One region of the Effusibacillus consociatus genome, then DNA from elsewhere that is predicted to be linked to it. Evidence: riboswitches for the same ligand, from Rfam matches in the RefSeq annotation. Region 1 holds a riboswitch; the other holds the start of a gene.
The links. A riboswitch is a leader RNA that binds a small molecule or an ion and turns the genes downstream of it on or off. The one in region 1 is predicted to bind glycine.
Positions count from the first base shown of each region.

Region 2: another riboswitch for glycine. It lies ahead of gcvT (glycine cleavage system aminomethyltransferase GcvT); the one in region 1 lies ahead of ACFO8Q_RS18590 (ACT domain-containing protein).

Region 1 is NZ_JBHSHC010000128.1:13,792-17,185, reverse strand. It holds gene ACFO8Q_RS18600 (DUF1450 domain-containing protein) at 1-163, opposite strand, end outside; gene ACFO8Q_RS18595 (PFL family protein) at 223-1,587, opposite strand; gene ACFO8Q_RS18590 (ACT domain-containing protein) at 1,601-1,876, opposite strand; glycine riboswitch at 1,980-2,067, opposite strand; glycine riboswitch at 2,267-2,370, shown strand; gene ACFO8Q_RS18585 (serine dehydratase beta chain) at 2,591-3,091, shown strand; gene sdaAA (L-serine ammonia-lyase, iron-sulfur-dependent, subunit alpha) at 3,108-3,394, shown strand, end outside.
Region 2 is NZ_JBHSHC010000119.1:16,805-20,198, reverse strand. It holds gene gcvPA (aminomethyl-transferring glycine dehydrogenase subunit GcvPA) at 1-229, opposite strand, end outside; gene gcvT (glycine cleavage system aminomethyltransferase GcvT) at 269-1,366, opposite strand; glycine riboswitch at 1,554-1,654, opposite strand; gene ACFO8Q_RS17375 (DEAD/DEAH box helicase) at 1,725-3,394, shown strand, end outside.

The DNA of each region.
Region 1 (3,394 bases):
TCAATTCGCCATCGACAATCGCAAACGGAATCAAAAAACAAGCGTTGCAGCGGTCGAGACACGGATGAATGACGAGCTCGACGTCCGGAAATACAGCATGGATTTGATCAATCAGTTGTCGAGCTTCGTTCGTTTCGCAAACCTCAATGATCATCCGCTGCATACCCCCATCCCATTTGATTCCTTCGTTGGTCAGCGTCAGCAGGTTGTGTGCTTGATTACTTAATTGGTCAGCGATTGTATGGGGGCCGGAATACGCCCTCCCCGCCTTGCAAACCCTTGTGAGGAGAACGGGATCATTTCCATCACAGGAGCCCTTCCCAATAATCCGCCAAACTCTACCATTTGACCAGCTGTGGCACCGGGAACAGGAATCACGCGAACGGCCGTTGTTTTTTTGTTGATCATCCCGATTGCCATCTCATCGGCAATCAAACCGGACAGCGTTTCGGCAGTCGTGTCGCCGGGAACGGCTATCATGTCAAGTCCCACCGAACAGACGCAGGTCATCGCTTCGAGCTTGGAAAGACTCAACGCTCCGGCTTCGACTGCCGCAATCATTCCATTGTCCTCGGACACCGGGATAAATGCTCCAGATAGTCCGCCTGGGTACGAAGTAGCCATCGCGCCGCCTTTTTTCACCGCATCGTTCAGCAGAGCCAATGCGGCAGTTGTGCCATGTGTACCGCATCGTTCCAATCCCATAGCCTCCAAGATCTGTGCAACACTGTCGCCCATGGCGTTTGTCGGAGCGAGGGAAAGGTCAATGATGCCGAAAGGTACGCCGAGTTCTGCAGCCGCTTTTCGGCCTGCCAATTCTCCCACACGGGTGATCTTGAATGCGGTGCGTTTGATCGTTTCCGCTATCGTGCCAAAATCGGCGCCATTTTCCAACCGTTTCAAAGCGGATAGGACAACTCCCGGACCGCTGACTCCCACGTTGATGACAGCATCAGGCTCCCCGAACCCATGAAAGGCACCCGCCATAAAAGGGTTATCCTCGACCGGATTGCAGAACACAACCAGCTTGGCGGCTCCAATTCCGCTTCGATCGGAAGTCTGTTCTGCGACGTCTTTGATAGTTCGTCCCATCAGGTACACTGCGTCCATGTTGATCCCCGCTTTGGTGGACGCGACGGATACGGAGGAACAGACCCGATTTGTCCTGGAGAGGGCATCGGGCAGTGATTGGATCAACGCCTGGGCAGAAGGAGTCATTCCTTTGTGAACAAGGGCCGAGTACCCACCCAGAAAATCGACTCCCAGCTCTGCGGCCGATTCATCCAATTGCATGGCGATTTCAACATAGCCATCCTTATCAAAACCGGGGAGTGCGTGGGCGATTGGAGTGACCGAAATTCTCTTGTTTACCACCGGTATTCCAATCTCTCGTTCAATGCTTTGAACGACTGGAACCAGACGGGATGCATATCGAAGAATCTTGTCCCGCACCCGGTTTTTTGTCGCAGTTAATGTATCGGCACGGCAATCATCGAGGTGAATTCCCATGGTGACAGTTCGAATATCAAGATGCTCCGTTTCGACCATGCGAATGGTTTCCAGTACTTCCTGTTCCGTATAGCTCATGCTCTCACCCCGCTTAAATCCGGTGCATCGAGCGGAACAACTCTTCGCTCTGCACGGTAATTTTAACACCAAGCCCAAGGCCTACTTCATCCAGAATCGATTGCAGTTCCTGAATCGAACAAACCGATTGCTTCAGATCGGCTACCAGGATCATCGTAAAGAATTCCCCGACAATTGTCTGCCGGATATCAAGAATGTTGACCTTATTGGTGGCCAATGTTTGGGTAACCCCGGCAATAATACCGATTCGGTCAATCCCTACAACTGTGATCAATGCTCGTTGTTCCATGGTGTCTCTCCTTATCATGTGCTTGTTATGAAAAAAAGACCATTCAAGCGAATGGTCAAAGAAGCCACGAATAGAAAACGTCTGCAGAAGACGACTGAAGTCCGTGCACTCCTCTGTCCTTTTGCCTGAGAGTTTCGCGTAATCGCTTGCCCCTTCGGCGCCCTGAGCAGGGTCTCTCCAGAGGTTCGTCCCGTAACGGTTGACCGAAATGTGCGGTATTTCCGAAACGTTCATCCGACCTGATTGCATACTACCAGTCTCTTTGCTGTCCGTCAATCAAATCTTATTCCCTTAGAATGGGCGGAAAATCATATTTTCAATTTTTACCGGTTGGGATATAATAAAAGCAAATCAACACGAATGAGATTTCACGGAACTGAATAGGTGCGGATGACTGCTGTGGGAGAGACCGAACAACCGTTCGGCACCGAAGGGGCAAGTCCCAAAAATTCCTTGGGACCAATCTCTCAGGTAAAGAGGACTGCAGCGGGACGCCACTCTGGAGAGAGCCATGAGCCACCAAAGGGGAAAACTCCCGGAAGACGAAGGGAGTTAAACTTTCCGGTAAAAGGACAGAGAAGGGTAGAAACTCTACCCTTTCCTGTCCTTGTTGTATTTTGAAGGACAGAGAGGGTAGATCATTCTACCCTTATTCTGTCCTTCTTTTCTTTAGTCGATATTTAAAATCCTGCGTCGTTCTGGAGGGGTGTTGGTATGGAATACAACAGTTGTTTCGACATTATTGGTCCAATAATGGTAGGCCCGTCGAGTTCTCATACCGCCGGTGCGGTAACGATTGGAAATTTTGTATATCAGATTCTGAATGGAGTACCGGATCGGGTAGAAATTACATTCTTCGGCTCTTTTTCTCAAACCTACAGAGGACATGGCACGGATAAAGCAATTATTGGCGGATTGTTGGGGATGGGCACCGATGATTTGAGAATCAAACAGGCGTTGGAGTTGGCTGAGGAGCATGGCATGAAGATGATGTTCAGGCTGGAAGAAGAATGCCCCTATTTTGACCATCCCAACACCGTTCTCATCCGGGCGGAAAAGGGGAAAGAGTCTGTCGTGGTGGGGGGTGTATCCCTGGGGGGAGGACTCTCCAAGGTGTTCTTGATTGATGAAATTCAGGTTGACATTCCTTTGAATGCGCCCCGTTCAGTTGTTCTTCACAAGGGAAATCTAACACGCAAGATACATTTCAGGTGAGGTAGGTGAATACAGCATGGATTTTAAGTCGATGGCGGAGCTCCTGGATCACTGCGAACGGAAAAAAAGGAGCATTGCCGAAGTCATGCTCGATGTGGAAGCAAGCAAGACAGGCCGCTCCAAGGCAACCATAATCGAAATGATGAAGCAGCGTCTGATGAAAATGAAGGACGCTGTTGATGCAGGAGTGTCGGACCGATCAACGGCGCCAAGCGGAATCTCCGGCGGAGATGCCTGCCTGATGGGACATTATAAGGACAAAGGCGAGTACCTTTCGGGAAGCTTTATTGTCGATGCGATGCG
Region 2 (3,394 bases), on a different contig from region 1:
CTCCCAAGAAGGAAACATACTCTTCCAGGTTGGCATTCTTGTTGGCCATTGCGGCAAAATTCCGGTTTAATTCAATTTCCGACCAGGCCGGCGGAAGGTTCAGTTCCCTTTTTAACCTCACCGACTCGGGAATATCAGAAAACAGGTCTTCCACATTTTGAAGCCCCAGTGAATCGAGCATCGTCTTGCGGTCTGCTTCTGTGTTGGGGATATAGCTGTGCTTTTTCAATGTTTCGCCTCCAAAACTCCTTAATTTGTTTGAGGTTATTTACTTTGCTCTTTTATAAAATGGGGTCTTGACAATTACGCCTTTCACCGGTTTATTTCGGATAATGACGTCAAGCTCCTGACCGATTTTTGCATAGTCAGATTCGATCAATGCAAGTCCGATATTTTTCTTTACGGTCGGCCCCATGGTACCTGTTGTAACTTCACCAATCTTCCGCCCGTCAACCTGCACTTCATAGTGTGTGCGCGGAATGCCCCGCTCGATCATTTCGAAGCCTACAAGTTTGCGCTTCGGTCCTTCTTCTTTTTGCTTGGCCAACGCATCCCGGCCTATAAAGCCGCCCTTGTCGAGCTTCACAAACATTCCGAGACCCGCTTCCAACGGCGAAATGGACGAACTGATTTCCTGCCCGTAGAGAGGCAATCTTGCTTCAAACCGCAACGTGTCACGGGCTCCCAGACCCACAGGGACAATTTCTTCTGCTTTTCCTGCATTCAGAATGGCTTTCCAGAGATCTGCCGCATGTTCAGCATCGACATAGATTTCAAACCCGTCCTCGCCGGTATATCCGGTTCGGGATACGAGACATTTGTACCCTGCTGCGGTCACGTCCTGGGCAAACCAATAGTATTTGACCGTTGATAGGTCATAATCGGTCAGCTTTTGAAGGATCGATTCCGAAAGGGGACCTTGCAGCGCGAGTTGGGCTATCTGCTCCGACAGATTCGTGATCTCGACGTTTCCCGATGCGTTTTGCTTGACCCATTCAAAATCTTTCTCAATATTAGCCGCGTTCACGACCAGCAGATAATGGTCAGTGCCGAGCCGGTAGACCAGAAGATCATCCACACACCCTCCATCCGGATAGCACATAGGAGAGTATAATGCCTGGCCAATCTCAATTTTGGACGCGTCATTGGTAATCCAATTTTGGATATTGGACAATGCATCCGGACCTTTTACTTCAATTTCCCCCATGTGGGACACGTCAAACAGTCCCGCCCGGGTGCGAACCGCTTCATGCTCCTGCAAAATGCCGGAAAATTGAACCGGGAGTTCCCACCCCCCGAAGTCGATCGTTTTTCCGCCATACTCCGCATATACAGGAAACAACGGTGTACGTTTTAACTCTGCCATCATTCAACCCCCTAAAAAATCTTCCGAAAAATTGTTTTTCCAAAGTATGTTTCCCTTTTTTGGGCAAGAAAAAAGAGACACTTAGGGAAAATTTCCCCTAGTGTCTCTGTCCCCGCTACCTGAGAGTTCCCTTCAATTGAAGTTGCCCCTTGGGTGGCCTATGTAATCCGGCTCTCTCCAGAGTTGCGTCCTGATTGCGGTACTTCTGCCTGAGAGATTCATGGAGATTCGGGCAACCCCCACTTGCTCCTTCGGCGACGAAATGTCGTTCTCTCCCGCAACAATCATCCGCGCGTATAAAATTCCAAAAACTAGCACACTCTATTGCAGCATTATTATACCACAAGGGGTGAACTCCTTGAAACTGGATTCTTTAACGAACCCTCCGATCCATGAGGCACCGGAGTGCACCATAGATGATAATCTGTTCCAACAGTTCCTGGAAAGAGTAGAAAACGAAAATTGGAATCACTGGACCCTGTTCCAATTGATAAGGGAAGCCGAGGAAACAAAGGTGGCTCCTACCTTTGACCAATTGCTTTGCCTCGAGCACATTCCCGCGGTCGTCCCCTACCCGCATCAAGTGGCAACAGCCAAACGGGTACTCAATGAATTACAGGGTCGCGCCATACTCGCAGATGAAGTCGGCTTGGGAAAAACGATCGAAGCCGGTTTGATCATGAAGGAATATATCATGAGAGGTTTGGTAAAAAAGACTCTGATTCTCGTGCCCGCTTCTCTTGTTCTGCAATGGACCCGGGAGTTAAATGAAAAGTTCAATATAAAAGCGGCAGCCCAACGCAAAGAATGGTGTTGGACAACCTATGACGTAGTAGTAGCCTCAATCGACACAACCAAGCGAGATCCGCATCGGAGCATTGTCCTGGAACAGGATTGGGACCTGGTAATCGTTGATGAGGCCCACAAGCTCAAAAATCGGAAAACGAAAAACTGGGAACTGATCAATCAATTAAGAAAGAAATACTTATTGTTACTGACCGCAACTCCGATACAGAATGATATGAAGGAATTGTACAACCTGATTACTCTGTTAAAACCGGGGCAACTGGGAAGCGCCCAGCACTTTACATCCACCTTCATGGAAGAGAAACGCAAACCCAAAAACCCCGGTGAATTAAAAGATGCTTTGTCGCAGGTGATGATTCGAAACAAGCGCAGTGAAGGGGGCGTTTTTTTCACCCAACGAAAAGTGACTTCCATTCCGCTTGAACTCTCGCCGAAGGAACGCGAATTATACGATGCCGTTTCGTATTTTGTGAGAGAAGAATATTTGAAACGGCGGGCAGAACGAGGCAATGTCCTGCCGCTGATCACCCTGCAAAGGGAGATCTGTTCCACCCCTTATGCCGCAATGCCGACACTTGAAAGAATGCATAAGGACCCCAAAACATCCGACTCTTTAAAGACAAGAATCGAACAGCTGTATAAAATGTGCGGAGAAATCCCGCTCGAAGAATACACAAAAGGAAAAACCGTAATCGACATTGTGAGATCCTGCAATGACAAAGTGATTATCTTTACCGAATATCGGGCCACCCAGGAATATCTCATCTACATGCTCGAACAAGCGGGCATCCGGGCGATTCCGTTTCGGGGCGGTTTTAAAAGAAGCAAGAAAGATTGGATGCAGGATCTTTTTGAAAAAAGGGCTCAGGTGATGGTAGCAACGGAAGCCGGCGGTGAGGGGATCAACCTGCAATTTTGCAACCAGGTGATCAACTTCGACCTGCCTTGGAATCCGATGCGCATCGAGCAGCGGATTGGACGGGTTCACCGTCTGGGCCAGGAACGGGACGTATTTATCTATAATATGGCCACACGCGGTACGATTGAAGAACACATTGTGGATTTGCTGCAGGAAAAGATCCGTATGTTTGAGATGGTCATCGGAGAATTGGATATGATCATCGGCAAGCTGAAAATGAACAAAACACTCGAGAACGATATCATGGAATGGTTTGTCGAGTCCAGTTCGAAAGAAGATCTTGCCTCGCGTTTTGACCAGCT